3 regions of the Kitasatospora sp. NPDC088779 genome follow, and region 1 is predicted to be linked to each of the others. Evidence: predicted binding sites of a transcription regulator. Region 1 holds the regulator's gene; each other region holds the start of a gene.
What was found. The regulator HrcA, encoded in region 1, represses chaperone genes, less so after heat shock. The targets are predictions, from matches to a motif close to TTNGCACTCNGNNNNNCNGAGTGCNAA.
Positions count from the first base shown of each region.

Region 2: AB0P03_RS20605 (FmdB family zinc ribbon protein) is a predicted target of HrcA. The motif match lies at 2,538-2,564, and genes of this name have one in related genera.
Region 3: groL (chaperonin GroEL) is a predicted target of HrcA. The motif match lies at 8,054-8,080, and genes of this name have one in related genera.

Region 1 is NZ_JBFBHW010000013.1:117,037-127,247, reverse strand. Features, by position in the region: gene AB0P03_RS15085 (16S rRNA (uracil(1498)-N(3))-methyltransferase) at 1-131, opposite strand, end outside; gene dnaJ (molecular chaperone DnaJ) at 242-1,381, opposite strand; gene hrcA (heat-inducible transcriptional repressor HrcA) at 1,458-2,492, opposite strand; gene htpX (zinc metalloprotease HtpX) at 2,756-3,676, shown strand; gene AB0P03_RS15065 (hypothetical protein) at 3,727-4,311, shown strand; gene AB0P03_RS15060 (DUF3097 domain-containing protein) at 4,336-5,163, shown strand; gene AB0P03_RS15055 (Uma2 family endonuclease) at 5,170-5,727, opposite strand; gene hemW (radical SAM family heme chaperone HemW) at 5,769-6,998, opposite strand; gene AB0P03_RS15045 (long-chain fatty acid--CoA ligase) at 7,057-9,036, opposite strand; gene AB0P03_RS15040 (ABC transporter ATP-binding protein) at 9,395-10,211, shown strand, end outside.
Region 2 is NZ_JBFBHW010000020.1:51,350-61,560, reverse strand. Features, by position in the region: gene AB0P03_RS20615 (potassium/proton antiporter) at 1-643, shown strand, start outside; gene AB0P03_RS20610 (MFS transporter) at 1,111-2,382, shown strand; gene AB0P03_RS20605 (FmdB family zinc ribbon protein) at 2,576-2,899, shown strand; gene AB0P03_RS20600 (hypothetical protein) at 3,195-3,458, shown strand; gene mscL (large conductance mechanosensitive channel protein MscL) at 3,489-3,908, shown strand; gene AB0P03_RS20590 (hypothetical protein) at 3,919-4,164, opposite strand; gene AB0P03_RS20585 (sigma-70 family RNA polymerase sigma factor) at 4,305-5,276, opposite strand; gene AB0P03_RS20580 (phosphatase PAP2 family protein) at 5,718-6,530, shown strand; gene AB0P03_RS20575 (carbon-nitrogen hydrolase family protein) at 6,604-7,476, shown strand; gene AB0P03_RS20570 (ABC transporter permease) at 7,553-10,036, opposite strand.
Region 3 is NZ_JBFBHW010000051.1:47,809-58,019, forward strand. Features, by position in the region: gene AB0P03_RS33115 (DNA repair helicase XPB) at 1-1,126, shown strand, start outside; gene AB0P03_RS33120 (AAA family ATPase) at 1,470-3,521, shown strand; gene AB0P03_RS33125 (copper homeostasis protein CutC) at 3,579-4,265, opposite strand; gene AB0P03_RS33130 (hypothetical protein) at 4,323-5,321, opposite strand; gene AB0P03_RS33135 (PadR family transcriptional regulator) at 5,318-5,701, opposite strand; gene AB0P03_RS33140 (hypothetical protein) at 5,823-6,179, opposite strand; gene groL (chaperonin GroEL) at 6,275-7,897, opposite strand; gene AB0P03_RS33150 (cold-shock protein) at 8,244-8,447, opposite strand; gene AB0P03_RS33155 (MoaD/ThiS family protein) at 9,037-9,315, opposite strand; gene thrC (threonine synthase) at 9,355-10,211, opposite strand, start outside.

The DNA.
Region 1 (10,211 bases):
ACCGCCTCGCCCGCCGCCAGCCGCCTCACCGCGGCCGCGTGCCGCCCCTCCGGCCCGTCGAGGCGCACCACGGAGCCGGGCGCGGCGGCGGCGATCCGCTCGGTCTCGACGACGAAGACGGGGGCGGTCATGCGGGGAACCTCCGGGGGTGGGGCGGATCGGGAACGCGAAAGGGGCGCCGGGCAGAACCCGGCACCCCCGCGCGGACGGCCAGGGCCCAGTAGCGGCCCCGGCCTAGGGCCTAGCGGCCGTTGAACGCGTCCTTGAGGCGCGAGAACAGGCCCTGCTGGCCCGGCGCGAACTGGCCGGACGGCCGCTCCTCGCCGCGCAGCACCGCGAGCCGGCGCAGCAGCTCCTCCTGCTCGGGGTCGAGCTTGGTGGGCGTCTGCACCTCGACATGCACTATCAGGTCGCCCCGGCCGCCGCCGCGCAGGTGCGTGATGCCGCGGCCGTGCAGCGGGATCGACTGGCCGGACTGGGTGCCGGGCCGGATGTCGACCTCCTCCAGCCCGTCCAGGGTCTGCAGCGGCACCTGGGTGCCGAGGGACGCGGCCGTCATCGGGATGGTGACGGTGCAGTGCAGGTCGTCCCCGCGCCGCTGGAAGACGGTGTGGGTGGTCTCGGCGATCTCGACGTACAGGTCGCCGGCCGGGCCGCCGCCGGGGCCGACCTCGCCCTCGCCGGCCAGCTGGATCCGGGTGCCGTTGTCGACACCGGCCGGGATCTTGACGGTCAGGGTGCGCCGGGCGCGGACCCTGCCGTCGCCGGCGCACTCCGGGCACGGGGTCGGCACGACGGTGCCGAAGCCCTGGCACTGCGGGCAGGGACGGGAGGTCATGACCTGGCCCAGGAACGACCGGGTGACCTGGGAGACCTCGCCCCTGCCGCGACACATGTCGCAGGTCTGCGCGGAGGTGCCGGGGGCCGCGCCCTCGCCGCTGCACGTGGTGCAGGTGACGGCGGTGTCGACCTGGAGTTCCTTGGTGGTGCCGAAGGCGGCCTCCTCCAGGGTGATCTCCAGCCGGATCATGGCGTCCTGGCCGCGGCGGGTGCGCGAGCGCGGGCCGCGCTGGCCGGCCGCGGCGCCGAAGAAGGCGTCCATGATGTCGGAGAAGCCGAAGCCGGCCGCCCCCGCGCCGAAGCCGCCCGCGCCCCCGCCGCCCGGCGAGAGCGGGTCACCTCCGAGGTCGTAGACCTGGCGCTTCTGCGGGTCGGAGAGCACCTCGTAAGCGGCGTTGATCTCCTTGAACCGCTCCTGCGTCTTCGGGTCCGGGTTGACGTCCGGGTGCAGTTCGCGTGCCAGGCGCCGGAAGGCCTTCTTGATCTCGTCCTGCCCCGCATCCCGTCGGACGCCGAGTACCGCGTAGTAGTCCGTGGCCACCAAATGCTCCGCTTGTTCCGCCTGTAGTAGTGCTGCGACTGGACACCGCCGTCAGAGGTTCCGACGGCGGCCTGTGCTACGACTCGGCCAGGATCTGGCCCACGTACCGCGCCACCGCACGCACCGCCCCCATTGTGCCCGGATAGTCCATCCGGGTCGGACCGATCACACCCAGTTTGGCCACGCTCTCGTCGCCCGAACCGTAACCGACCGACACCACCGAGGTGGAATTCAGCCCCTCGTAGGCGATCTCCCGCCCGATCCGGACCGTCATCGCGGCGTCCGCCGTCTCACCCAGGAGGCGGAGCAGGACGACCTGCTCCTCCAGGGCTTCCAGCACCGGCTGGATGGTCAGGGGGAAGTCGTGCCCGAAGCGGGTCAGGTTGGCCGTGCCGGCCAGCATGATCCGCTCCTCGTTCTGCTCGGCGAGCGCTTCGAACAGCGTCGCCAGGACCGTGCTGACGGTCGGGCGGTCCGGCGGCTCGAAACCCGCCGGGAGCTCCTCCAGGAACCCCGGCACGTCCGGCAGCCGCTGGCCGACGGCCCGCGCGTTGATCCGGGCCCGCAGGTCCGCCAGGACCGTCTCGCCGACCGGGCCCGGGCAGTCGACCATCCGCTGCTCGACCCGGCCGGTGTTGGTGATCAGGACCAGCATCACCTTGGTCGGGGCCAGCGCCACCAGCTCGATGTGCCGGACGGTGGACCGCGACAGCGAGGGGTACTGCACCACCGCGACCTGCCGGGTGAGCTGGGCGAGCAGCCGCACCGTCCGCATGACCACGTCGTCCAGGTCGACGGCGCCGTCCAGGAAGTGCCGGATCGCCCGGCGCTCGGGGGCGCTCATCGGCTTGACCTCGGCGAGCTTGTCGACGAACAGGCGGTACCCCTTGTCGGTGGGGATGCGCCCGGCGCTGGTGTGCGGCTGGTGGATGTAGCCCTCCTCCTCCAGCGCCGCCATGTCGTTGCGGACGGTCGCCGGGGAGACTCCGAGGTTGTGCCGCTCCACCAGGGCCTTGGAGCCGACCGGCTCCTCGGTGCCCACGTAGTCCTGGACGATCGCGCGGAGCACGGCGAGCTTGCGGTCGTCCAGCTGGCGAACCTCACCGGCCATGGGGCACACACCTCCGTCTTCGCACGTTGTCCGTTCGTGTCACGCATGCTGCTGCCCGCTCCGGGAGGATCCCGGCTCCGGCACCCGCTTTGGCACTCTGAACCTGCGAGTGCCAAAACCGTACCTGCCAGTGTAAGGCCCGGGCCCAACGGCAGGAACGGCCCGGCCGGAGTGATCCTGCCCGCAGTTCCCGGCGCGGGGGTGGTGCCGCGGGGCCGTCCGGGTGGCAGCATCGAAGACGACGGCGAATGGAGGAGCAAGCAATGTCGAGCTCGGGCCAGCACACCCGTTTCGCGCCCGACCGCGGTCTGACCGGCCGCATGGTCGTGACGATGTTCGTGATCGGGCTGCTGTACGTCGGTTTCACCGGTCTGCTGATCGTGCTGCTGCGCGGCGCCTGGCCACTGATCGTCCTGATCTCCGGCGGGCTGTTCGTGGCCCAGTTCTGGTTCAGCGACAAGATCACCGAACGGGCGATGGGCGCCCACCAGGTGACCCCTGAGCAGTACCCGCAACTGCACGGCACCATCGACCGGCTCTGCGCGCTGGCCGACATGCCCAAACCCCGGGTGGCGGTCGCCGACAACGACATGCCGAACGCCTTCGCCACCGGCCGCAACCCGCAGAACGCCGTGGTGTGCGTCACCACCGGCCTGCTGCGACGGCTGGAGCCCGAGGAACTGGAGGGCGTCCTCGCCCACGAGCTGTCCCACGTCGCCCACCGGGACGTCGCGGTGATGACCATCGCCGGCTTCCTCGGCGTCCTCGCCGGGGCCATGACCCGGATCGCCATGTACGGCGGGTTCATGGGCGGCAACCGCAACAACAACGACCAGAACGCGGCCATCGTCGCCCTGATCATCCCGCTGGTGTCGATGGTCGTCTACGCCATCAGCTTCCTGCTCACCCGGCTCCTGTCCCGCTACCGGGAACTCGCCGCCGACCGCGCCGCCGCCCAGCTCACCGGCCGGCCCAGCGCCCTCGCCTCCGCGCTCACCAAGGTCACCGGCCAGATCGCCGCCATCCCCAGCAAGGACCTGCGCCAGGCGCAGCCCTACAACGCCTTCTACTTCGCCCCCGCGCTGAGCGCCCGGGAGACCGCCTCGCAGCTGTTCTCCACCCACCCGACGCTGGAGAAGCGCCTGGAGCAGCTGGCGAAGATCTCCGAGCAGCTCGGCCGCTGAGGCCCCGCCCCCCTGCCGCCCTCCCGACTCCCTCCTCCGAAAGGACCGCCGTGGGAATCCTGGACACCCTGTTCGGGCGCACCAAGCCCGTCAAGCCCGACCTCGACCAGCTGTTCGGCGTCCCGTCCGCCGCCCTCACCCTGGAGGCCGGGGCCGGGTTCACCCCCACCGGGCTCGGCTCGGTCTGCTTCGCCGCCGTCGAGGGCGCGGCCTTCGGTCAGGTCGAACAGCAGGTGCGGGCGCTGCTCGACGCCGACACCGAGCGCGGCGGCGTCCCGGTGGAGGCCTCCAAGGACGGCTACGGCTACTCCTGGCTGCTCGCCCGGCACACCCCCGAGGAACTGCCGGACCTGGTCAACGACCTGCACGCGGTCAACAGCGAGCTGGAGGCGAACGGCTTCGGGCCGCAGCTGCTCTGCTCGCTGGTCGGCTTCCGCAACCCGGACGGGCAGTCGCTGGCCCTGGTCTACCTCTACAAGCGCGGCACCTTCTACCCCTTCGCCCCGATGCCCGGCGGCGGGGAGCGGCGCAACAGCCCGCTGGAGCTCCAGGTCAACGCGATGCTCGGGAACGACCTGCGGCTGGAGAAGGACCTCAGCCGCTGGTTCCCGGTCTGGGGCGCGCCGGGCCTCTGACGGTCCGTCCGTATAGTCGCTTTCATGCGCAGCCGCCAGTACGGACCCGACCTGACCCCGCCGTGGAAGAAGCAGCAACCCGCCCCGGAGGTGACCGCCGAACGGGACCTGGTGGTGGAGGAGGCCGCCACCGGCTTCTGCGGCGCGGTGGTGCGCTGCGAGAAGACCGCCGAGGGCTTCACCGTCACCCTGGAGGACCGCTTCGGCAAGCTCCGGGTGTTCCCGCTGGTGCCGCGCGGCTTCCTGCTGGAGGGCCGGACGGTCACCCTGGTGCGCCCGGCCGGCCCCGCCCCCTCCCGTACGCCGGGCCGCACCGCCTCCGGCTCCGTCGCCGTCCCCGGCGCCCGGGCCCGGGTCGCCCGCGAGTCGCGGATCTACGTCGAGGGCCGGCACGACGCCGAACTGGTCGAGCGGGTCTGGGGCGACGACCTGCGGATCGAGGGCGTGGTCGTCGAGTACCTGGAGGGCGTGGACGACCTGCCCGCGATCGTCGCCGACTTCGCCCCCGGCCCGGGGCGGCGCCTCGGCGTCCTGGTCGACCACCTGCTCCCCGGCACCAAGGAGCAGCGCATCGCCGCCCAGGTCACCGGCGACGCCGTCCTGGTCGTCGGCCACCCCTACATCGACATCTGGCAGGCCGTGAAGCCCGCCTCCGTCGGCATCGCCGGCTGGCCCGCCGTCCCGCGCGGCGAGGAGTGGAAGGAGGGCGTCTGCCGCCGCCTCGGCTGGCCGGTGAACACCCCCGCCGCCTGGAAGCGGATCCTCTCCACGGTGGACAGCTACAAGGACCTGGAGCCGGAACTGCTGGGCAAGGTCGAGGAGTTGATCGACTTCGTGACGGTTCCGGAGTGAGGCCGATCAGACGTACTGCTGAAAGTCCGTGGTGTCCAGATCGATCTCAAGCAGGCTGACGGGGACGGGCTCGCCGAACTTGCTGGTCCGCTCGGACATGTACCTCGGGAGGCCGGACCCGGGATCCCTACCCAACTCGGTCAGCAGCACGCAGACCCCCTTGATCGGGTCCACGATCAGGTACGCGGGGACGGAGCCCTCGGCGTAGAGCTCCCGCTTGGTCCGGTAATCACGATCGACACTGGTCTTCGACACCACCTCGACCACCAGGGTGACGGCGGGCGACGGCAGCAGTCGTCCGTGCTCCTGGACCGCCCCGCGTTCGAAGACGACCAGGTCGGGCTGGGGTTCGCTCGCCTGGCCGGGGATCCCCAGGTCCTGGGTCGTGAGTGGACGCCACCGACCGTACGGAAGCTGGTGCTGAATCGCCAGGACGATGAGATTGTGGACCATGTCAGGCCCCGCCATCATCACGATTTCCCCCCTGATGAGTTCGGCCTTGATGCCCTCCGGCACCTCCAGGTTCTCGAAGATCCCGGTCATCCGATCATCGATGGCGGTCATCGCACGCTCCCTCCGACGGCTGACACCCACGTTAACGAATGTCAGTCCACCAGGTCACGTACGACCGCGTCGGCGAGCAGCCGGCCCTGGAGGGTGAGGACGGCGCGGCCCTGGGCGTACGGCTCGGCGGCGAGGAGGCCGTCGGCGAGGTGGCGGGCGGCGGCGTGACGGCCGGTGTCGGTGAGGAGGGTGAGCGGGATGCCCTCGGCGAGGCGCAGTTCCAGCAGGATGCGCTCGACCCGGCGGTCCTCCTCGGCGAGCACCTCGCGGCCCAGGGCCGGGGTGCGGCCCTCGGCGAGGGCCTGGGCGTAGGCGGCGGGGTGCTTGGCGTTCCACCAGCGGACGCCGCCGACGTGGCTGTGCGCGCCCGGGCCGGCGCCCCACCAGTCGGCGCCGGTCCAGTACAGCTCGTTGTGGCGGCAGCGGCCCTCCGGGGTGGTGGCCCAGTTGGAGACCTCGTACCAGGTGTAGCCGGCGGCGCTGAGGGCCTGTTCGGCGATGAGGTAGCGGTCGGCGTGCACGTCGTCGTCGATCATCGGCAGTTCGCCGCGCTTGACCCGGGCGGCGAGCTTGGTGCCGTCCTCGACGATCAGGGAGTACGCCGAGACGTGGTCGGGCCCGGCGCCGATGGCGGCGTCCAGGGAGGCGCGCCAGTCGTCGTCGGACTCGCCGGGGGTGCCGTAGATGAGGTCCAGGTTGACGTGGTCGAAGCCGGCGGCGCGGGCCTCGGCGACGCAGGCCTCGGGGCGGCCCGGGGTGTGGTGGCGGTCGAGCAGCTTCAGGACGTGCGGGCGGGCGCTCTGCATGCCGAAGGAGACCCGGTTGTAGCCGCCCTCGCGCAGTTCGGCCAGGTAGGCCGGGTCGACGGACTCCGGGTTGGCCTCGGTGGTGACCTCGGCGCCCTCGGCGAGCCCGAACTCCTCGCGCAGCGCGGCGAGCATCTTCACCAGGTCGCGAGCGGGCAGCAGGGTGGGGGTGCCGCCGCCGAGGAAGACGGTCTGGACCGGCAGGTCGACCTGGCCGAGGACCTGGCGGGCCAGCCGGATCTCGGCGACCACGTTGTCCGCGTAGGTCTCCTGGGAGGCGACGGCCCCGGAGGAGCGCAGCTCGGTCGCGGTGTAGGTGTTGAAGTCGCAGTAGCCGCAGCGGCTGGCGCAGTAGGGCACGTGCAGGTAGAAGCCGAACGGCCGCTGCCCGAGACCGGTGCGGGCGGATGCGGGCAGGGAACCGTCGGACGGCACCGGTTCACCGTCGGGGAGTGCGGAGGGCATGACCCCATTGTCCCGTACGGCTCACCCGAACCGGTGAGCCGTACGGGGTCGGGGCCGATCAGGCCTCGTTGGCGCCCGCGTACATCGCGGTGACGGCGTCCGCGTAGGTCCGCTCGACCACCGGGCGCTTGATCTTCAGGCTCGGGGTGAGCTCGCCGTGCTCGATGTCGAGGTCGCGTGGCAGCAGGTGGAACTTCTTGATCGTCTGCCAGCGCTGGAGGTCGGCGTTGAGCCGCTTGACGAAGCCCTCGATCAGCTGGTGCACCTGCGGGTCGGCGACCACCTCGGCGTAGGACTTGTCCTTCAGCCCGTGCGCGGCGGCCCACGGCATGATGACCGCCTCGTCCAGGCCGATCAGCGCGGTGCAGAAGTTGCGGCCGTTGCCGATCACGAGGATGTTGCTGACGAACGGGCAGACCGCCTTGAACCTGCCCTCGACCTCGCTGGGCGCGACGTACTTGCCGCCGGAGGTCTTGAACAGGTCCTTCTTGCGGTCGGTGATCCGCAGGAAGCCGTCGGGGCCGAGCTCGCCGATGTCCTCGGTGTGGAACCAGCCGTCGGCCTCCAGCACCTCGGCGGTCTTCTCGGGCAGGTCGTGGTAGCCGCGCATGACGCCGGGGCCGCGCAGCAGGATCTCGCCGTCCTCGGCGATCCGGACCTCGGTGCCGGGCAGCGGGCGGCCCACGGTGCCGATCCGGACGTCCTCCTCACGGTTGACGCAGGAGCCGGCACTGGTCTCGCTGAGGCCGTAGCCCTCCAGGATCGGCACGCCGGCGCCGAGGAAGAAGTAGCCGATCTCGGGCGCGAGCGCGGCGCTGCCGGAGACGGCGCCGCGCAGCCGGCCGCCGAAGGCCGCGCGGATCTTGGCGTAGACCAGCTTGTCGGCCAGGCCGTGCTGCAGCCTGAGGCCCAGCGGGGCGGTGCCGGCGCCGGTGGCGATCCGGCTCTCCTGGACGGCGCGGGCGTGCTCGCGGGCGACCTTGGCGGCCCACCGGAAGATCTTGTACTTGGCGCCGCCCTCGGCCCGGGCCCGGCCGGCGATGCCGTTGTAGACCTTCTCGAAGATGCGCGGCGCCGAGGCCATCACGGTCGGCCGGATGACCGGCAGGTTGTGGATGATCCGGTCGACCCGGCCGTCCACGGCCATCACGTGGCCGGTGGCGATCTGGCCGGAGATCAGCGTCTTGCCGAACACGTGCGACAGCGGCAGCCACATGAACTGGACGTCGTCGGAGCGCAGCAGTCCGCTGGCCTCCTGGGCCCGGGCCTCGTACGCCCAGCAGTCGTGCACCAGGCGCACGCCCTTGGGGCGGCCGGTGGTGCCGGAGGTGTAGATGAGGGTGGCCAGCTGTTCCTTGTCGAGCGCGGCGACGGCCTTCTCGACCGCGTCCGGGTGCTGCTCCAGGTACTCGGCGCCGCGCTGCTCCAGCTCGGCGAGGGTGAGCACCGTGAGGGCGTTCAGGCCGTCGGCCCCGGGGGTACTGGCCTGTGGGGCGTCGGCCTCGGGGGCGTCGGCCTCGGGGGCGTCGGCCTCGGGGGCGTCGAAGAGGATGACGGTCCGCAGCTCGGGCAGCTGTCCGAGCTGGCCGACGGCCTTGGCGAGTTGGGCGGAGTTCTCCGCGAACAGCGCCCTGGAACCGGAGTTGGAGAGGATGAACGCGGTCTCATCGGCGTTGGTGCTGGGATAGACGGTCGTCGTGGCGGCACCCGCGCACATGTTCCCGAGGTCGGCGATGATCCATTCGAGCCGGGTGGAGGAGGCGAGGGCCACCCGGTCCTCCGGCTGGATGCCGAGCGCCATCAGGCCGGCGGCCACCGCCTTGACCCGGGCCGCGGTCTGCGCCCAGGTGAGCGAGCGCCACTGCTCGGCGCCGGGGGCGCTGTCCGCGGCGTGCTCGTCGACCGGGGCCGGGTAGCGGTAGGCCTCGGCGTTCGGGGTGGCGGCGACCCGCTCCAGGAAGAGGTGGGCGACGGAGGCGGGACGCCCGGCGACCAAGTCGGCACTGCCGGAGTCGATCAGGGACTGCGCGGAACTCAACGAGGACCTCCGGGGGCGGGTGGCCGTCTGAGGGATGGTCTCGGCGCCCGTGGGGGGCGGCCGCCGGGCCCCCGGTCAACCCGGGCGATACCGGCGAGTAACAAGGGGGCAATCAGCAGCCTAGGGGGAAACCGGTCATTCCGTAAGAGGGCGGGGCCCGGCCGGCACACCGCCGCGCCGCCGGTGCCCGACGACGACTCCGCCCGCGCCCCGGTGAACCCGTGCAATCGGGCCCGCCGTACGGTTCGGCAAAGGACTGGGCAAACCTGCGATCCACAACTCGTGAATCGCCTGTACGAGTCCACCAAAGAACGAGAATCGGGATGCGAATCCACCCGTCGACGACAAGAGTGTGCCAGTGCTGATCAGACTTCTCAGGGCGTACCTGCGCCCGTACTCCCGACCGATCGCGCTGCTCGTGGGGCTCCAACTGGTGTCCACCCTGGCGGCGCTCTACCTGCCGACGCTCAACGCCGACATCATCGACGACGGCGTGGTCAAGGGCGACACCGGCTACATCCTGCAGGTGGGCGGGGTGATGATCGGCATCACCCTGGTCCAGGCGCTCTGCTCGATCGGCGCCGTCTACTACGGCTCCAAGACCGCCATGGCCTTCGGCCGGGACGTCCGCGCCGCCGTCTTCGACCAGGTGCAGAGCTTCTCCGCCCGCGAGGTCGGCCAGTTCGGCGCCCCCTCGCTGATCACCCGCACCACCAACGACGTCCAACAGGTCCAGATGCTGGCCCTGATGAGCTTCACGCTCATGGTGGCCGCCCCCATCATGTGCGTCGGCGGCATCATCATGGCCCTCAACCAGGACGTGCCGCTGTCCGGCCTGCTGCTCGCGGTCATCCCGCTGCTCGGCGCCGTCGTCGTCCTCCTCGTCCGCTCGCTGCGCCCCAAGTTCCGCAGCATGCAGACCCGGATCGACACGGTGAACCGGGTCCTGCGCGAGCAGATCACCGGCATCCGGGTCATCCGCGCCTTCGTCAAGGACGACCACGAGCAGGCCCGCTTCGCCAAGGCCAACGGGGACCTCACCGACACCGCCCTCCAGGTCGGCCGGCTGATGTCGTTCATGTTCCCGGCCGTGATGCTGGTCGTGAACGTCTCCAGCGTCGCCGTGCTCTGGTTCGGCGCCCACCGGATCGACAACGGCGGCATGCAGATCGGCG
Region 2 (10,211 bases), on a different contig from region 1:
GCTGCTCGGCCTGCTCTGCACGCCCGAGACCATGGGCTCCGCGGTGGTCCCCGCGCTGGTGATCGGCGGCGTGCTGGTCTTCCTGGCCCGGCCGCTGTCCGTGGTGCTGACGCTGACACCGTTCAAGGTTCCGGGCCGGGAGCAGGCGCTGCTCAGCTGGGCCGGGCTGCGCGGGGCGGTGCCCATCGTGCTGGCGACCATCCCGCTGGTGTCGGGCGCGCCGAAGGCCCAGGACGTCTTCAACATCGTCTTCATCCTGGTCGTCGTCTTCACCCTGCTCCAGGGCCCGACCCTGCCCTGGGTGGCCAAGCAGCTGCGGATCGGCGAGGGCTCGATGGGCCAGGACCTGGACATCGAGTCCGCCCCGCTGGAGAAGCTGCACGGGCACCTGCTGTCGGTCGCGCTCTCCCCCGGCTCCCGGATGTCCGGCGTGGAGGTCAGCGAGCTGCGGCTGCCCAAGGGGGCCGCCGTCACCCTGGTGGTGCGGGAGGGCAGCTCCTTCGTGCCGGACAAGGCGACGGTGCTGCGCGGCGGGGACGAGCTGCTGGTGGTCACCACCGACGAGGTCGGCGAGGCGGCCGAACGGCGGCTGCGGGCCGTGGACAAGGGCGGCAAGCTCGCGGGGTGGCTGAACGGGCGGTGAGACCCGCCGTCGGGCGCTGAGCCGGGAAGGTGGGCGGCGGGTGGCGACCGCAAGGCCGGAAGACCGGAAGGCCTCACCAGCTGTTCACCTTCGATGGGCAGGACAATTTTGGACGGGCCTTGTAGTCTGGGGATTCGCGCGACATCTACGCGCGTATATGTATGATGGTCAGATCACACCCAGCATCTGCCTGAAGCAGAGTTGGCGCGACCGTTCGGCGGCCGCGGTCCGGACCTCGGCCACCACGCCGGGCCGGCCCGGTATCTACCCCGGTCGACGCGCGAGAGGACGACTCTCGGCGCCGTCGGGGCCACCCCATGCCCTGCCGCGCTACCAGGCAGCAGGAAGGACCGACCGTGACGGCCCGCCGAACGGTCGACGACCCCGCGGACACCGCGACCCCGCGTGACACCGCCAACGCCACCCCTGCCGACGGCACCGCCGATGCCGCCGGCGCCCCCGCCCCCGTGCGGGTCGGGTACGGCGCGCTGCTGCGCACGCCCGGCGCCTGGACGTTCCTGGCACCGGCGTTCCTCGCGCGGCTGCCGTACGCGATGCTCAGCATGGGCATCCTGCTGCTCGTCAAGGACACCCACGGCTCGTACGGCACCGCGAGCACCGTCGCGGCCGTCGCCGCCGTCGCCCAGGCCCTGATCGGCCCGCAGACCGGCCGGCTCGCCGACCGGTACGGCCAGACCGCCGTCCTCGTCCCGACCGTCGTGGTGCACGCGGCCTCGGTCGGCGCGCTGATCGCGCTGTCGCTCGGCCACGCACCGGCCTGGAGCCTGTTCCTGGCCGCCGTCCCGGCCGGCGCGAGCGTTCCGCAGATCGGCGCCATGGTCCGGTCCCGCTGGATCGCCGAGTTCACCGCGGACGGCGCGTCCGCCTCGTCCGCGGCCAAGGTGGGCACCGCGTTCGCCTTCGAGTCCGTGACGGACGAGTTCACCTTCGTGATCGGCCCGATCCTGGCCACCGCCGTCGCCACCACGGTCAGCCCCTCGGCCGGGCTGATCGCCGAGGCCACGCTGACCCTCGTCGGCGGCCTGGCCTTCGCCGCCCAGCGGCGCACCGCGCCCGCCCGGGCGGTGCCCCAGCCCGGCGTGCGGCGCGCCTCCGCGCTCGCCTCCCCCGGCGTCCGGCTGCTGGCCGGGGCCTTCCTCGGGGTGGGCGCCGTGTTCGGCGGCATGCAGGTCTCGGTGAACGCCTTCGCCGACTCGGTCGGGCAGCACGCCGCCGCCGGCACCGTGTACGGGATCTTCGCCGGCGGCTCGATGGTGGCCGGCGTGCTGTACGGCGTGATCGCCTGGCGGCGGGCCGTGCAGCAGCGGATGATCATGAGCTACGCCCTGCTCGTGCTGGGCTGCTCGACGCTGTGGGCGATGCCCAACCTGATCGCGCTCGCCGTCGCCGGACTGGTCTGCGGCCTGGCCATCGCGCCGACCCTGATCAGCGGCTACACCCTGGTCGAGACGCTCGTCGCGGACGGCGCCAAGACCGAGGCGTTCACCTGGCTGACCGGCGCCATCGGCCTCGGCCTGGCGGTCGGCCAGATGATCGCCGGGCAGCTGATCGACGGCCACGGGCCGTCCAGCGGGTTCCTGGTGCCGGTGGCCGGCGCCGGCCTGGGCCTGATCGCGCTGGTGTCGCTGCGGCACCTGCTGACCGCGCCGGGCCAGGTGGTCGCGGCCGCACCGGAGCGCGGCGCCGCGCCGCAGCTGGTGGGCGCGGCCAAGGGCTGAGCGGGCACGCGGTGGCGCACCGCGCGAAGCCGTGGGCGGCGCGCGGTGGGGGCGGCGCGGAGCCGCGGTGGAAGAGCGTGCGCGGCTCGGCCACGGCTCATCTCACATCGGAGTCGCTGGACTGATCCAGCGGAATGCCGCATCATTGACCATCGTTAGCACTCATCAGGCGAGAGTGCCAGGAGGAAGACAAGTGCCCACGTACCAGTACCAGTGCACCGAGTGCGGCAACGGCCTGGAGGCGGTGCAGAAGTTCACCGACGAGGCGCTGACCACGTGCCCCGACTGCCAGGGACGGCTCCGCAAGGTCTTCTCGGCCGTGGGCGTCGTGTTCAAGGGCTCGGGCTTCTACCGCACCGACAGCCGTTCGTCCTCCAGCAGCACGGTGGGCGCAGGCTCCTCCGGTAGCTCCTCGGCGTCGTCGTCCGGCTCGACCCCGGCGTCGTCCTCGACGTCCTCGTCCTCCGGTTCTTCGAGCTCTTCCAGCTCCTCCAGCCCGGCTCCGGCCGCGAGCTGACCTCGGCGCCGGACGCCCAGCGCATCGACAAGGCCCGCCACCCCGCGTTCTTCGCGGGGCGGCGGGCCTTCGTCGTCCCGGTTCGCCGTCACCACTCGTCGCCCCGGTTCGTCATCCCGGGCGGGCCGGATGCACTCGTGCGGGTGTACGAATTCGTCCACAGGGCCCGAGTTGTCCACAGGCTGCGGATAAGGGCTTTCCGGGGCGGCGCGCGGCGCACATCGTAGGGGTCGCCGGAGAACGACCGGCCCGCACAGGAGCGGCCCCCACGACCTCGGTGGTGACCATGACGACCATGAGCCTCTCCGTACCGCTGCCCGCACCCGCCGTACCGCCCCGGCGGGAGGTGCCGCGCTTCCCGCCGATCCGGCGCGGGGCCGGCGGGTGGCACCGCTGGCGGCACGCCGTACGGCACCGGGCCGGGGTGCCCGCGCTGGTGCTGCTCGCGGTGGCCGCGGCGCTCGCGGTCGGGCCCGCGCGGGCCGGGCTGCCGGCGCCGCCGGGCGGCCCGGTGGGCCGGACGGGTTGTCAATCCGGCCCAACGGAAGATCACCCGTGACCGGGCAACGACTTCGTCGTTCACGGCGGCATGAAAGGCTTCAAGCAATTCCTGCTGCGTGGAAACGTCGTCGAATTCGCCGTCGCCGTCGTCATCGGCGCGGCCTTCACCAACATCGTCAACGCCTTCGTCAAGGGCGTCATCAATCCGATCGTCGGCGTCTTCGGAACGAAGGACCTGGCGTCCTACAGTTCCTGCCTCAAGGGCCCCTGCGAGCTGAACGCCACCGGCGAGGTCACGTCCGGGATCCTCATCCTGTGGGGATCGGTGCTCAGCGCCCTGCTGCAGTTCCTGATCACGGCGGCCGTCGTCTACTTCGTCCTGATCGTGCCCATGAACAGGCTGGCCGCCAGGCGGAAGAGCACCGCCGAGACGGCGGCGGAGGCCGAGGCCAAGGAGGTCCAACTGCTCACCGAGATCCGCGACGCGCTGATCGCCCCGCAGCGCTGAGCACCGCTCCTCAGTCCCCGTGGTGCGGCGGGCGCTGGCTCAGGTACCAGTCCAGCCCCCGCCCACCGCTCTCCCCCGCCCCGGGGCGCTCACCCCAACCGGTGTCGGTGTCGTCCCGGGACTGCTGGTCCAGCGGGTCCCGGAAGACCAGCCGGGCCTTCGGCGCCGCCGGCCGCTCCTCCCGCCCCTGCTGCTCCCCCTGCCCCTGCCCCTGTCCCTGCTCCCGCGCCTGCCCCTGCTCGCTCACCCTGCTCACTTCCGCTTCCCGTCGACTGCCGTCCGGATCGTCCCGTCCCTCCAGCCTAAGAGCCCCGCGACACACCCCGGGCCCTGGTGCGGAGCGCTCCGCACCAGGGCCCGGGGCCGGGTGGAGCCGCAGGCAGTTGGCTCGGGTTCTCAGGCGGCCTCGAAGCCCGCGTGGTCGGCGATCTTCTTCAGCTCGGCCAGCGCGTGCTTCTCGATCTGGCGGATCCGCTCGCGGGTGAGGCCGTGCTGCTTGCCCACCTCGGTGAGGGTGCGCTCGCGGCCGTCCTCCATCCCGTAGCGGGAGCGGATGATCGAGGCCGTGCGGTCGTCCAGCCGCCCGATCAGGCCGTCCAGCTCCTCGCGGCGGAGCATCACCATCACGGCGTCCTCGGGGGACGTCGCCCCGGTGTCCTCGACCAGGTCGCCGAACTGGGTCTCGCCCTCGTCGTCGACCGCCATGTTGAGGCTGACCGGGTCGCGGGCCCAGTCCAGCACGTCCTTGATCCGGGCCTCGGTGGTGTCCAGCTCGGCCGCGATCTCGGCCGGCTCGGCCTCGCGGCCCAGCTCCTTCGACTTCTCCCGCTGCACCCGCCGGATCCGCCCCAGCTCCTCGACCAGGTGCACGGGCAGCCGGATGGTGCGGGACTGGTCGGCGATCGACCGGGTGATCGCCTGCCGGATCCACCAGGTGGCGTAGGTGGAGAACTTGAAGCCCTTGGCGTAGTCGAACTTCTCGACGGCGCGCACCAGGCCGGCGTTGCCCTCCTGGATGAGGTCCAGCAGCGGAAGGCCACTGCGCGGGTACCGGCGGGCGACCGCCACCACGAGCCGGAGGTTGGAGCGGATGAAGACGTCCTTGGCGCGCTCGGCGTCCTCGGCTATCGCCTCCAGTTCCTCGCGCTTCACGCCCTCGGGGAACACGCCCTCCTCCAGCAGGTGCTGGGCGTACACGCCGGCCTCGATCCGCAGTGAGAGCTCGACCTCCTCGGCGGCATCGAGCAGGGGTGTCCTGGCGATCTCGTCGAGGTACATACCGACCAGGTCGCGGTCGGCCTCAAGGTTGGTCGGGCGGGCCGCGCGAGTCCGGTCGGCCCTGTCGCGAACGACGGCACGGGTGGCCATGCTTGCTCCCTTTGCTGGAATTGCCGAGGTCTGCCTGCCTGCCCCCCGAGAGGGCAAGAAGTGCGGGCCCCGCCGGGGCTCACACGTAACGATCCAACGAACAGAATCCGGACAACATTCCCAAGTCACTCAGATTCTTCCCCGCGATGCAGTACCCTGCTGGTTTTCACCCCGGCCATGGACACCCGGTGACCGGACGAACACCTTCGGTGTCGTTTCCACTACCGCTTCCGAACGCTTCCGTCACGCCCCGCACACGCGCCCGCCGCCCCACCGGCCGCCATACAGGGTGAAACCCCCGAACGGGCACGCGCGTTCCCGCGCGCCCCCGCCTTCCACCGGCGCCCGCTCCCCGGCGCACGCAGGTTCTCCCCACAAACGATGCCGAATCGCTATCACCCGTGGTCCTGATCGCCCCGGGACACTGGGAAGGTGTCAGCCATGCACCTGACCAACAGCTCGACCGCCGTCACTGCGCGTCACCGCCGCCTCTTGCGGGATTCGGCGCTCGCGGTGGTCTGTGCCGCGCTGTTCGGCCTCCTGGCCGCCCTGGTGACCCGGCACTGGCATCCGCTGGAACAGCTCGACCAGAGCTGGATCGGCGAACTGCACACCTTCGCCCGGCGGCACCGGATCTGGACCGCCTCGGTGCAGACGCTCTCCGACATCGGCGGCACGGTCACGATGCGCACCCTGCTCGGCATCGCGGCCGTCTGGCTGTGGCTGATCGGCGCCCGGGTCCTGGCCGGCTGGGTGGCCGCCCAGACCCTGGTCGGCTGGGGCGGCCAGTGGGCGCTGAAGCTGGCCGTCGACCGCCAACGGCCCTCCTTCGCCGACCCGGTCTCGCACGCCGGCGGCCCGGCCTTCCCCTCCGGGCACGCCATGGCCTCGGCGATCACCTGCGCGGTGCTGGTCGGCCTGGTCTGGTACCGGGTCCGCCGACGCGGGCGGATCGCCGCCTGCACGGTGGCGGCGGCGACGGTGCTGACCATCGGCTGGACCAGGATCGCCCTCGGGGTCCACTGGCCGAGCGACGTGGTCGCCGGCTGGCTGGCCGCCGGATTCGTGCTGGGCGCCGTGACGGCCGTCGTCGAACTCTGGCGACCGGGCGCGCTCGCCCGCGACGTACGGCGGGTCAACTGGCGTACCCGGCCGAGGGTCCAGCGGATCACCGTGCCGTCGGTCCGGTCGCCGCGCGGCACCGACCCGCTGGGCGACGCCGCCACCGACCACCCGGACGGGGCCGTCCACTGAGGCCGTCGGCATCCACGCGCGGCCGTCCGAAGCCGTCCGGGGCTGCCCGAAGCCGTCCGCTAGCGTGACGGCCATGTCCCCCGACCCGGTCCCCACCGCCGCCGTCCGTCACCCCGAGCGCCCGCTGCGGATCGCCACCGTCCAGGCCCAGGCCGTGGCCGGTGACATACCCGCCAACGCCACCCAGGCCGCCGAGTTGATCCGCGAGGCCGCCGCGGCCGGCGCCCGCCTGGTGCTGTTCGCCGAGAAGTTCCTCTCCGGCTACGAGCCCGAGCTGATCCGCACCGACCCGCTCAAGTACGCCGTCCAGCCCGGCGATCCGCGCCTCGCGCCGATCGCCGAGGCCTGCCGCGAGACCGGCACCGCCGCGATCGTCGGCGCCGCCGCGCAGGTGGGCGACGAGCTGCGGGTCTCCGCCTTCGTCCTCGGCCCGGACGGCGGCCTCGTCACCCGCTACGACAAGCAGCACCTGTTCAAGACCGAACGCGACTACTACCGCCCCGGGGCGGCTGGTTGCACCCTGGAGCTGGACGGCTGGCGGCTCGGCCTCGGCGTCTGCTACGACTCGGGCTTCCCCGAGCACCCCCGCGCCGCCGCACTCGACGGCTGCCACGCCTACCTGGTCGGCGCGCTGTTCAGCGTCGGCCACGGCCACCACGAGTCCCGCACCTGGTTCCCCGCCCGCGCGCTCGACAACACCCTCTACACGGTGCTCGCCAACCACATCGGCCACACCGGCGGTTGGCACACCTGCGGCGGCAGCGCGGTGTGGGCCCCGGACGGCCGGCTGCTCGCCGAGGCCGGCGAGGACCGGCGCGAACTGGTGGTCGTCGACCTCGACCCGGCCGTCCTGCGCGCCGCCCGGGAGACCGAGACCATGCTCGCCGACCTGGCCGTCGCCGGCGCCCGCCCGGCCGCCCCGCGCGCCCTCTTCACCCTGGCCTGAGCCGGTCGACCTCCGTGCCCGGCCGCTCCGGGCAGGCGGGGTGGCCCGGCCGCTCCGAGCCGGGTGCGCTGGCCGGTCAGGCGGTCCGCATCGCGTCCACCACGGTCATCCGGCCGACCCGACGGGCTGGCAGGACGGCGGCGGCGAGCCCGGTCAGGACGGTCAGCCCGAGCGCGGCCAGCACCAGCACCACCGGCGGGCCGCCGACCGTCCCCACCGTGGAGGTGAGCGAACGCGCGGCCGCCCAGCCGTAGCCGACGCCCAGTCCGGTGCCGACCAACGCCCCGGCCAGCGACAGCAGCACCGCCTCCAGGGTGAGCATCCGGCGCAGCTGCCGCCGGGACATCCCGATGGCGCGCAGCATGCCGATCTCGCGGGCGCGTTCGCTGACGCTGAGCATCAGGGTGGCCGCGACGCCGAGCCCGGCGATGGCGACCGAGAAGGACAGCAGGGCCATGCTGACGGTCGTCATCCGGTCCAGCAGCAGCCGCAGCGTCTCCACCTGCGCGCCGGTGTCGGTGACGGCCACCTCCGGGTGGTCGGCGAGCGCCCGGTCCAGCGCCCGGCGGGCGGTCGACCGGTCCTCGCCCGCGCCCGGGCTGATCCAGACCGTGGTGACGGCCGCGCCGGGGGCGAGCCGGTCCAGGGTCGCGGGGGTCACCAGCAGCGTCGCACCGGTCTGCAGGGTGAACGGCAGGCTGCTGCGTCCGGGTTCGACCCGCAGGTCGGTGCCGGGCCCGCCCGCCGGACCCCCGACCCGGCGCACCCCGCCGCCGCCGAGACCGCTCAGCGCGGCGCCGTCGGCGAGCGCCCCGGCCTGGTCGACGCCGTCCGCCGAGGGGTTGAGCCGGGCCAGGTCGGCGGCCGCGACCAGGGTGGGCCGGCCGTCGAGTTCGACGGTGGCCGAGCGGACCGGCGTGACGGCGAGCCCGCGCTGCGCACCGAGCGCGGTGACCGCCCCGGCGGGCAGCGCGCCGCCCCCGGTGACGACCGCCGAGAAGACCCCGGGTTGGCGCGCGGACACCGCCGGCACCAGGGAGTTGGAGGTGATCTCCAGCGCGGTGACCGCGCCGACCATCACGGTCACGCCGAGCAGCAGCGCCGAGCCGGTCGCCCCGGTGCGGCCCGGGTTGAGCCGCAGCTGCTGGGTGGCGAGCCGCCCGGCCGTCCCACCGAGCCGCCGGGCCGGGCCGCCCAGCACGCCGACGACGGCGGGCAGCAGCCGGTCGGCGAGCCGCAGCACGCCGAAGAAGCTGACGATCGCGCCGACGGTGACCGCGAGCAGCGACAGCGGCGGCGGGGCCACCGCGCCGGCCACCAGCAGCGCCGTCCCCGCGCACAGCAGCACCGCCGTCCACACCGCCGCCCGGGCCTTGGCCGCCCCGCCGACCGGCCCGTGCGTGCCGCCGAGCGCGGCCACCGGCGGCACCGCCGCCGCGGCCTTCGCCGGGCCGCGGACGGCCAGCAGGGTGAGCAGCACGCCGAACAGCCCGGCCAGCGCGCAGGTCAGCGGGGCCGGCGCCAGCGAGAGGTGCACCGGGCCGAGGTCGAGCGTGCCGACGACCACCGTCCCCGCCGCGCACAGGCCGACCCCCAGCAGCACGCCCGCCGCCGAGGCTCCCGTCCCGAGCAGCAGCCCCTGGCGGCGGATCAGCCGGCGCAGCTGCCGCCGGTCGGCGCCCACGCAGCGCAGCAGGGCGAGTTGGCGGGTCCGCTGGGCCAGCACCACTGTGAAGGTGTTGCCGACCACCATCCGCGCCACCGCGAGCGCGATCAGCACGAAGGAGAGCGCGGCGATCAGCACCACCCCGTAGAGGGTCCGGCTCTGCCGGGTCGCCTCGGTGACGGAGGCGTCTCGGGTGCGCACCTCGACGCCGTCGCCGAGGACGGCGCGCAGCGCCTCGACGGTCCGGGCCCGCGAGGCGTCCGGCCGGACCCGGACGTCCAGCTGGGCGGTGGTGACGCCGGTCGCGTACTGGGCGACCGCACCGGCCGGGACGCCGACGATCGGGCGCCCGGCGAGGCTGGGCGCGCCCCGGCCGTCCAGGACGCCCGCCAGCCGGGCGGTGGCGGCGGAGCCGTCGGCCCGGGCCAGCCGCACCTCGGCCCCGGGGGCGGCGTCGAGCCGGTGCGCGGTGTCGGCGTCGAGCAGCACCTCGCCGGGCCCGGCCGGCCAGTGGCCGCCGGTGAGCAACTGCCAGCGCAGCGCCGGGTCGTCGGCGACCGCGCTGACCGCGGCGGTCTGGTCGAGCGGGCGCCCGTCGGCCGTCAGCACCGATCCCTTGCCGACCAGTCGCGGCGCCACCCCGGCCACCCCGGCCGTCCGCCGGGCCCGCTCGGCGGCGGCGTCCAGCCCACCGCCGGCGGCGGTCCTGGTCACCTGCACGTCGCCGGGCCCGACCTCGGCGGCTGCGGTCTGGCTGAAGGAGTCCACCAGCGCCCCGCTGCCGCTGACCGAGGCGATCAGGAAGGCCACCCCCAGCGCGATCGCGGCCCCGCTCAGGAGCAGCTGCCGCAGTTGCCCGCGCAGCTCGGCCACGGTGTATCGGTACGTCGTCATCGCTCCCCGGCTCGTCCGCCCTGACCAGGCACGACGCACTGGCAGGGGCCTCACCGAGCCTAGGGTCCGCACCCGCCCCGGCCCGTCAGCACGAGGTCTCCTCGATGATCACTCCGAGGACGGACGGCCGACCGCGCCCCCTCCTCCCCGAGAGGTACGCCGCCCCCGACCCGGC
Region 3 (10,211 bases), on a different contig from region 1:
CCCGATCGAGCTGGACGAGGACGGCTGGCGGCTGCGCCCGTACCAGGCGCAGGCCGTCGAGGGCTTCTGGCACGGCGGCTCGGGCGTCGTGGTGCTGCCCTGCGGCGCCGGCAAGACGCTGGTCGGCGCGGCCGCGATGGCGCACGCCAAGTCGACGACGCTGATCCTGGTCACCAACACCGTCTCGGCCCGCCAGTGGAAGCACGAGCTGGTCAAGCGCACCTCGCTCACCGAGGAGGAGATCGGCGAGTACAGCGGGACGCGCAAGGAGATCCGCCCGGTCACCATCGCCACCTACCAGGTGATGACCACCAAGCGGAAGGGCGCCTACGCGCACCTGGAGCTGTTCGACGCCCGCAACTGGGGCCTGGTGGTCTACGACGAGGTGCACCTGCTGCCGGCGCCGGTGTTCAAGTTCACCGCCGACCTCCAGGCCCGCCGCCGCCTGGGCCTGACCGCGACGCTGGTGCGCGAGGACGGCCGCGAGGGCGACGTGTTCAGCCTGATCGGGCCCAAGCGCTTCGACGCGCCGTGGAAGGAGATCGAGGCACAGGGCTACATCGCGCCCGCCGACTGCTGCGAGGTGCGGGTCACCCTGACCGACTCGGAGCGCCTGGCGTACGCCACCGCCGAGCCCGAGGAGCGCTACCGCTTCTGCGCCACCACGGCGACCAAGCGGCGGGTGGTGGAGGCGCTGGTGAAGAAGCACGAGAAGGACCAGACGCTGGTCATCGGCCAGTACATCGACCAGCTGGACGAGCTCGGCGAGGTGCTGGACGCGCCCGTGATCAAGGGCGAGACCAGCAACGCCCAGCGCGAGAAGCTCTTCGAGGCGTTCCGCAACAAGGAGATCGGCGTCCTGGTGGTCTCCAAGGTCGCGAACTTCTCGATCGACCTGCCCGAGGCCACCGTGGCCATCCAGGTCTCCGGGACGTTCGGCTCCCGCCAGGAGGAGGCCCAGCGCCTGGGCCGCGTCCTGCGTCCGAAGGCGGACGGCCACTCGGCGCACTTCTACTCGGTGGTCGCCCGGGACACCGTGGACCAGGACTTCGCCGCCCACCGGCAGCGCTTCCTGGCCGAGCAGGGCTACGCGTACCGCATCATCGACGCGGACGACGTGCTGTAGGACGTGCGGTAGGACACGCCCCGGTACCGGACACCGTCGCGCCCGAGGAGGACCACGCGCGCGGCGGTGCCCGGGGCGGCGCCGCCGTCGCGCACGTCCTCCGGGCCGTACGGGGGCCGGGACCCGCGGGCCCGGGACCTGCGGGGCTGGGACCTGCGGGGCTGGAACCCCGGGGCGCCCGGGTCTAGGATCGTCCGTCTGCCCCCTCCCGAACCGTGGTACCCGCTGAAGTCGCGCGGGCAGCCGGGGGAGGCGCCGACCGCACGGCAACCGGTCGGCCGTACCCACCGTGAGCTCCATCGATCCGCTGCGCCCGCTTCCGGCGCAGCCGGGAAGGTTCGCTGTGCCCGCCACCCCCACCACCGACCCCCTCCAGCGCGAACGCGACCACCTGGCCGCGTCCCGGTCCGCGCTGCGAGCGATGCGCGAGGACGTCCAGTCGCTGGACCTGCGCGACGTGACCGGCACCTGGGTGTCCGCCGCCGTCCTCCAGAACCAGATCGAGGCCCGGATCGCCGCCCTCGCCGACCTCTCGCACACCCCGCTGTTCTTCGGCCGCCTGGACTACCTGCACACGATCAGCGAGGAGCTGAGCGAAGGAGGCGGCGGGGAGAGCTTCTACATCGGGCGCCGGCACGTCCACGACGCCGACGGCGACCCGATGGTGATCGACTGGCGCGCGCCGGTCTCCCAGCCGTTCTACCGGGCCAGCCGCACCGAGCCGCTGGACGTCGAACGCCGCCGCCGCTTCGGCTACACCGGCGGCGAGCTCACCGCCTACGAGGACGAGCACCTGAGCGACCCGGCGGAGGCGGACACCGCCTCCGCCCTGCTCGCCGCCGAGATCGAGAAGCCCCGCGTCGGCCCGATGCGCGACATCGTCGCCACCATCCAGCCCGAGCAGGACGAGATCGTCCGCTCCGACGTGACGGGCACCATCTGCGTCCAGGGCGCCCCCGGCACCGGGAAGACGGCCGTGGGCCTGCACCGCGTCGCGTACCTGCTCTACGCGCACCGCGAGCGCCTCGCCCGGACGGGCACGCTGGTGATCGGGCCGAACAACGCCTTCCTCTCCTACATCGAGCAGGTGCTCCCGGCCCTGGGCGAGCTGGACGTCAACCAGGCGACCGTGCAGCAGCTGGTCGGGCACGTCGAGGTGCGCGGCGAGGACGACCCGCGGGCGGCCCGGCTGAAGGGCGACGCCCGGATGGCCGAGGTGCTGCGCCGGGCGGTGCGCGCGGGCATCACGCTGCCCACCGAGCCCTGCGTGGTGGTCCGCGGCTCCCGCCGCTGGCGCGTCCAGGTGCACGAACTCACCGCGATCATCGAGGAGTTGAAGAGCCGCGAGGTGCGCTACGGCGCCGCCAGGGACGCCCTGCCACAGCGGATCGCGCACACCGTGCTGCTGAAGATGGAACAGTCCGGCGAGGCCCCCGACGACCGGGTGCAGGACGCGGTGGCCCGCAACCCCGCGGTCAAGGCGGTGGCCAAGGAGTGCTGGCCGGCGGTCGACCCGGCGAAGCTGGTGCTGCGACTGCTCTCCGACCCGGAGTTCCTGGCCGCCTGCGCGGAGGGCGTGCTGACCCCGGAGGAGCAGCAGGCGGTGCTGTGGCCCAAGCCGGGCCGCTCGGTGAAGACGGCCCGCTGGACGCAGGCCGACGCCGTCCTGGTCGACGAGGCGACGGACCTGGTGCAGCGCACCCCCTCGCTCGGGCACGTGGTGCTGGACGAGGCGCAGGACCTCTCCCCGATGCAGTACCGCGCGGTCGGCCGGCGCTGCACGACCGGCTCGGCGACCGTCCTCGGCGACCTCGCCCAGGGCACCACCCCGTGGGCGACGGCGAGCTGGCCGGACGCGCTGCGCCACCTGGGCAAGCCGGACGCCCACGTCGAGGAGCTGACCAAGGGCTTCCGGGTGCCGGAGGAGGTCATCGCGTACGCCTCCCGGCTGCTCCCGGCGATCGCCCCGGGCCTGGCCCCGGCGACCTCCGTCCGCGACGCCCCCGGCTCGCTGACGATCCGCCGCCTCCCGGACGCGGAGGCCGTGCCCGCCGTCGTGGCGGCCTGCCGCGAGGCGCTGGAGCACGAGGGCTCGACCGGGCTGATCGCCGCCGACGCCCGGATCCCGCTGCTCGCCGAGGCGCTGACCGCGGCCGGCCTGCCGTACCTGTCCCCCGGCGCCGAGACCAGCGCCGAGGCCCGGCTGACGCTCGTGCCGGCCTCGCTGGCCAAGGGTCTGGAGTACGACTACGTGGTGCTGGACGAGCCGGCCGCGGTGATCGCGGGCGAGCCGGACGAGCGGACCGGCCTGCGGCGGCTGTACGTGGCGCTCACCCGTGCCGTCTCCGGCCTGACGGTGCTGCACGGCGAACCGCTGCCCGCGCAGCTGCGCTGAGGAACCGAGCGGCGGGGGCCGGCCCCACCGGGACCGGCCCCCGCCCTCCGCGCACGCTCAGGCGTCGATCAGGGCCCGCCACTCGGCGACCTTGGCCGCGTCCACCGGCGTCCGCCAGCCGTCGACCCGCACCGCACCGCCGACGTGGAAGCCGTCGAAGCCCTCGGCCCGCAGCCCCTTCAGGTGTTCGGCCCGCAGGCCGCCGCCGATCAGGATCCGCTGCCCGTACCCGGGCTCGCCCGCGCGGGCCTGCTCCGCCAGCAGCACCTCGTACCCGGCGTCGACGCCGGCAGGCGCGCCCGAGGTGAGGAAGGTGTCCAGCCCGGGCAGCGCGCCGACGGCGGCCCGCAGGGCGGCCCGGTCGGCGCTGTGGTCGATCGCCCGGTGGAAGGTCCAGCGGCAGCCGGCCACCGCCTCGGCGACGGCGGCGGTGGCGGCCAGGTCGACGGTGCCGTCGGCGTGGAGGAAGCCGAAGACGAACTCCTCGGCGCCCTCGGCCCGCAACGCGGCGGCCCGGGCGGCCAGTTCGTCCAGGCCGCCGGGCGCGAAGCCGTCCCGGACCCGGAGCATGACGCGCAGCGGGATGTCGACGGCGGCCCGGATCCGGGCGAAGTCCTCGACGGACGGGGTGAGCCCGTCCGCGGCCATGTCGGTGACCAGTTCGAGCCGGTCGGCGCCGCCCGACTCGGCAGCCTGGGCGTCCTGGGGCGTCAGCGCGATGACTTCGAAAATTGGTCTAGACATATCAGTAGGTTGCCACATCCGGCCGGGCCCGGCGAGCACTTCGCCCCGCCCCCCGGGTCACGCCAGGCTGCGCCCCTTCCCGGAGTCCCCGCCGAACCATCCGCCGAACCGTCCGCCGGGCCCGTCGCCGGCCCCGATCCGGCGCATCGCCACCGCGGCCGCCACCAGGAGCAGCAGCACCGGCGCCGCCATCGGCAGCACGTGCCAGAACCCGCGGCCCTCGCGCCAGATGTTGAACAGGCCCGCGAACATCGTCAGCGACAGCACCGCGACCCCGACGGCCGCCGGCAGCACCCGGCCGCGCAGCGCGGTGAAGGTCAGCAGCAGCGGCCCGATCAGCAGCGCCGCGAACCACTGCATGTCCAGCGGGAAGGTGGAGTCGCCCCAGTGCTGGAGCGCCACCAGCAGCCCGCCCCCGAGGACCGAGGCCAGCGCCAGCCCGCCGGAACGCCAGGAGGCCCTGGGCAGCAACTCCGTCGGCGCCGCGGCCAGCAGCAGCGCCCCCAACACGAACGGCATGGTGGCCACGCTGCTGTCCCCCACCCCCCAGAGGTCGAATTCCGGCGGCAGCACGACGGCCTGCGCCAGCACGAACAGCGCGGAGACGGCCTGGAGCAGCGAGATGACCCGCACCGCCGTCCAGCGCCCCGTCACGACGGCCACCGCGAGCAGCAGCGCGATCACCGGCGGCGCGATGGTCAGCGCGTACGTGGTGTACGAGGGGTCCCAGGTCAGCCGGCGGGCGGCCCGCTCCGCATCGCTCACCCACGGCACCAGCGCCGCACCGGCCAGCGCCCCGGCGACCATCGGCGCGGCCAGCGCGAGCACCCGCCCGGCCAGCGAGGAGCCGGTCAGCCCGAGCCGCACCCGCAGCCCGTACGCGGCCAGGTCGAACGCCTCACGGGCGACGGCCGAGCGGCCCGCCTCCGCCGTGGTGTCGGCGAACACCGCGGCCAGTTCCTCGCCGCGCTCCCGGCGGTAGCGGGGCGGGTAGAACTGCAGCGCCGCCCGCAGCGCGGTCGAAGGCGCCCCCATCGTCGGTGTGGTCATGGTCATGCGAAGAACCCCCTCATCATCGACTTCCCCTCCGGCTCCGGCTTGCCCTGGAGCGCCGACCAGACGTTCGCGAGACGGCGCTCCGCCTCGGTGGCGACGGCCCGCAGCCGCTCCGCCTCGGAGGCCAGCGCCTCCCGGCCGACGCTGGTCAGCGCGTAGCTGCGCCGCGCCCGCCCGTCCACGACCTCCTCCGCGGCGACCTCGATCAGCCCCTGCTGGAGCAGGCGGTCGAGGGCGCCGTACAGGGTGCCGGTGCGCATCTTGACCCGGCCCTCGGAGATGGCGGCGATCTCCTGGATGAGGGCGTAGCCGTGTCTCGGGGCGTCCGCCAGAGCGGTGAGCAGCAGCAGCGTCGGCTCCTGCATCGAGCGTTCAGTCATACGACTACATATATCGTCAACCTACCTATAGGTCCAGTACTCCCGCCGCCCGGTCCACGACGCGGACCACGAGCGGACTGGGAACGGACCAGGAGCGGGCTGGGAGCGGACCACGAGCGGGCTAGGAGAGCTCCCCCACCGGCGCGACCACCGCGCCCTGCTTGCCGCACACCCAGTGCGGCTCCGGCCCCAGCTCCGGCTCCACGCCGAGCGCGTGCGGGTCCCCGTCGGCGGCGCAGGCGGTGCACAGCGGCCAGCGCCCGTACGCCTCCAGCAGCGCGTCCTGGACGTCCTGGGCGACCAGCCCGAGCACGTACCCGGTGCCGTCCGGCCACTGCTCCAACCACCAGCGGCGGTGCGTCACGGCCTGCTCCACCAGGGAGACGACGGCGGCGTCCGCCACGTCCCGCGAGGTGAGGTCGGCCAGGATCAGCGCCCGCGCGTTGTACAGCGCGGTCTCGATGTCGTCGGAAGCCATCTGTCCATTCTCCGGTAGAACGCCGTGTGGGCGGCCCCCCGAAGGGGACCGCCCACACGATCAGGAACCAGCCGATCCGATCGGTGCGATCAGGATCAGAAGTCCATGTCACCGCCCGGCATGCCGCCGCCGGCGGCCGCAGCGGCCTTCTCCGGCTTGTCGGCGATGACGGCCTCGGTGGTGAGGAACAGCGCCGCGATGGAGGCGGCGTTCTGCAGCGCGGAGCGGGTCACCTTGGCCGGGTCGATGATGCCCTCGGCGATCAGGTCGACGTAGGTGTTGGTGGCCGCGTTCAGGCCGTGACCGGCGGGGAGGTTGCGCACCTTCTCCACCACGACGCCACCCTCCAGGCCGGCGTTGGTCGCGATCTGCTTGATCGGGGCCTCCAGCGCGACCTTGACGATGTTGGCACCGGTGGCCTCGTCGCCCTCCAGCTCCAGCTTGTCGAAGGCGACCGAGGCCTGGAGCAGCGCGACGCCACCACCGGCGACGATGCCCTCCTCGACGGCGGCCTTCGCGTTGCGGACGGCGTCCTCGATGCGGTGCTTGCGCTCCTTGAGCTCCACCTCGGTGGCCGCGCCGGCCTTGATGACGGCCACGCCGCCGGCCAGCTTGGCGAGGCGCTCCTGGAGCTTCTCGCGGTCGTAGTCCGAGTCGCTGTTCTCGATCTCGGCGCGGATCTGGTTCACGCGGCCGGCGACCTGCTCGCTGTCACCGCCACCGTCGACGATGGTGGTCTCGTCCTTGGTGATGACCACCTTGCGGGCGGTGCCCAGCAGGTCGATGCCGGCGTTCTCCAGCTTGAGGCCGACCTCCTCGGAGATCACGGTGCCACCGGTGAGGATGGCGATGTCGCCGAGCATGGCCTTGCGGCGGTCGCCGAAGCCCGGGGCCTTGACGGCGACGGACTTGAAGGTGCCGCGGATCTTGTTCACGACCAGGGTCGACAGGGCCTCGCCCTCGACGTCCTCGGCGATGATGACGAGCGGCTTGCCGCTCTGCATGACCTTCTCCAGCAGCGGCAGCAGGTCCTTGACCGAGCCGATCTTGGAGTTGGCGATGAGGATGTAGGGGTCCTCGAAGGTCGCCTCCATGCGCTCCAGGTCGGTCGCGAAGTAGGCGGAGATGTAGCCCTTGTCGAAGCGCATGCCCTCGGTGAGCTCGAGCTCCAGACCGAAGGTGTTGCTCTCCTCGACGGTGATGACGCCTTCCTTGCCGACCTTGTCCATGGCCTCGGCGATGAGCTCGCCGATCTGGGTGTCGGCGGCCGAGATGGAGGCGGTGGAGGCGATCTGCTCCTTGGTCTCCACGTCCTTGGCCTGGGCCAGCAGCTGGTCGGAGACGGCGGCGACGGCCTTCTCGATGCCGCGCTTCAGGGCCATCGGGTTGGCGCCGGCGGCGACGTTGCGCAGACCCTCGCGAACCAGGGCCTGGGCGAGCACGGTGGCGGTGGTGGTGCCGTCACCCGCGACGTCGTCGGTCTTCTTGGCGACCTCCTTGACGAGCTCCGCGCCGATCTTCTCGTAGGGGTCCTCGAGCTCGATCTCCTTGGCGATGGAGACACCGTCGTTGGTGATCGTGGGGGCGCCCCACTTCTTCTCCAGCACGACGTTGCGACCCTTGGGGCCGAGCGTGACCTTCACTGCGTCGGCGAGCTGGTTCATGCCACGCTCAAGGCCGCGGCGAGCTTCCTCATCAAAGGCGATGATCTTGGCCATCAGAAGTGGTCCTCCGGGACACGGTCGACTGCTCGGACCAAGGGGTGCCCGCGACGGACGGCCCTGGTGTGCGGGGGTCCTTTCCCCTACCGCTCCCGGGGGCCTCACCGACCCGGTCCGCTGTCACTCTCACGCTGTGAGTGCTAACGCCAATAATTAGCACTCGGGGTGGTCGAGTGCAAGCCCAATCGCGATCCCGCGAGCCGCCCGGGGCGCTCCCGCCGACCCGCGCAACTCCCCGCCGGGGAACGCCGACGGGCCCGTACGACGCGTGTCGCACGGGCCCGTCGAGAAGCGAGTGGTCACCAGCCGTGGGCCGCGCCGAGCTCCTGGGGTCGGAAGGGGGTCACACCGCGGCGCGGACCATGTCCGCCTGCGGGCCCTTCTGTCCCTGGGAGATCTCGAACTCGACCCGCTGGCCCTCCTCGAGGGTGCGGTAGCCGTCCATCTGGATCGCGCTGTAGTGGACGAAGACGTCCGCACCACCGTCGACCGCGATGAAGCCGTAGCCCTTCTCCGCGTTGAACCACTTGACGGTGCCCTGAGCCATTCCGAACTCCCCTAGTGCTGTGCTGGCCCTTCACGCGCCCGCAGGTCGCGGGCCCGGGTCTGGTTTGAAGGCCGGCCCGGGGAACCCCCCCTGGGCGCAGCCGTGCACGCCGCAACCCTCCGCCGGGGGTGCCTGACGGCGCCCTGTGAGCGGGTGATTACGTCGACCGCGGCTGAATGTATCCGGATCGACGCCCTCTGCAACAGGGTCAGCTGCGGGGAATTCCGGCACCACGCCAAGGGGCAGGACGGGCCAAAGCGGGAGGAATTCGGCATTTCACGCCGGACATAGCGGACGGATTACTGCAAATCCCCGCGGGAATTCTGACATCTGCCTGACATGTTTCACGGCCCAGGCACCCGACCGGTCTCAGCGGCCGGACGACCGTCCGGCGATTCGCGGGTGATTCGCGGGTGAGGATGAGGGGAAGCCCTGTTCCCAACCGAGCCACACTCTACTCCGACTTGACCCCGCCATATTCCCGCCGAAATGCGGCCGGCCGCCCGTGCGTACGGAGAACGGAATTCCGTACGCGCGGACGGCCGGTCGGACGAGCGGCTCGGGCGGGGTGCCCGGATCGGGGCGCGGCTCAGCAGCCGCCGGCCACCGCCGGGATGATCGAGACGCTGGCGCCGTCCGCGATCCCGGTCGCCAGGCCCTCGGCGAAGCGCACGTCGTCGTCGTTCACGTAGACGTTGACGAAGCGGCGCAGCTTGCCGGCGTCGTCCAGGATGCGGGCGGCGATCCCCGCGTGGTTCTTCTCCAGGTCGGCGATGACCTCGCCCAGGGTGGCGCCCTCGGCGGCCACCTCGGCGGCGCCGCCGGTGTAGGTGCGCAGGATGGTGGGGATACGGACGTTGGCGCTCATGGTTCTCCTAGCGGACAGGGCCCAGCGGGGTGGGGGGATTCAGGCGGACGCGAGGCCGGCGTCGTGGAAGGACGCCAGGGTCGGGCGGATGACGGCGGTCATCCCGGCCCCGGCGACGGCGTCCAGGGTCTTCAGGCCGTCGCCGGTGTTGATCGCGACGGTCTCCTTGGCCGGGTCCAGCTGGCCGGTCTCCACCAGCTTCTTCAGCACGCCGACGGTCACCCCGCCCGCGGTCTCGGCGAAGACGCCCTCGGTCCGGGCCAGCAGCCGGATCGCGTCCACCACCTCGGCGTCGGTGACGTCCTCGACCGCGCCGCCGGTGCGCCGGGCGATGTCCAGCACGTACGGGCCGTCCGCCGGGTTGCCGATCGCCAGCGACTTGGCGATGGTGTCCGGCTTGACCGGGCGGATCACGTCCTGGCCGGCCTTGAACGCCGCCGACACCGGGGAGCAGCCCGCCGCCTGGGCGCCGAAGACCTTGTACGGCCGGTCCTCGACCAGGCCGAGCCTGATCAGCTCCTGCAGCCCCTTGTCGATCTTGGTCAGCTGGGAGCCGGAGGCGATCGGGATGACGATCTGCTCCGGCAGCCGCCAGCCGAGCTGCTCGCAGATCTCGTACGCCAGCGTCTTGGAGCCCTCGCCGTAGTAGGGGCGCAGGTTGACGTTGACGAAGCCCCAGCCCTCGCCGGCCGGGTCGCCGATCAGCTCCGAGCAGAAGCGGTTCACGTCGTCGTAGTTGCCCTCGATGCCGACCAGCTCGCCGCCGTACACCCCGGCCATGACGACCTTGCCCTGCTCCAGGTCGTGCGGGATGAACACGCAGGACTTGAAGCCGGCCCGGGCAGCCGCCGCGCCCACCGCGCCGGCCAGGTTGCCGGTGGAGGAGCAGGAGAGCG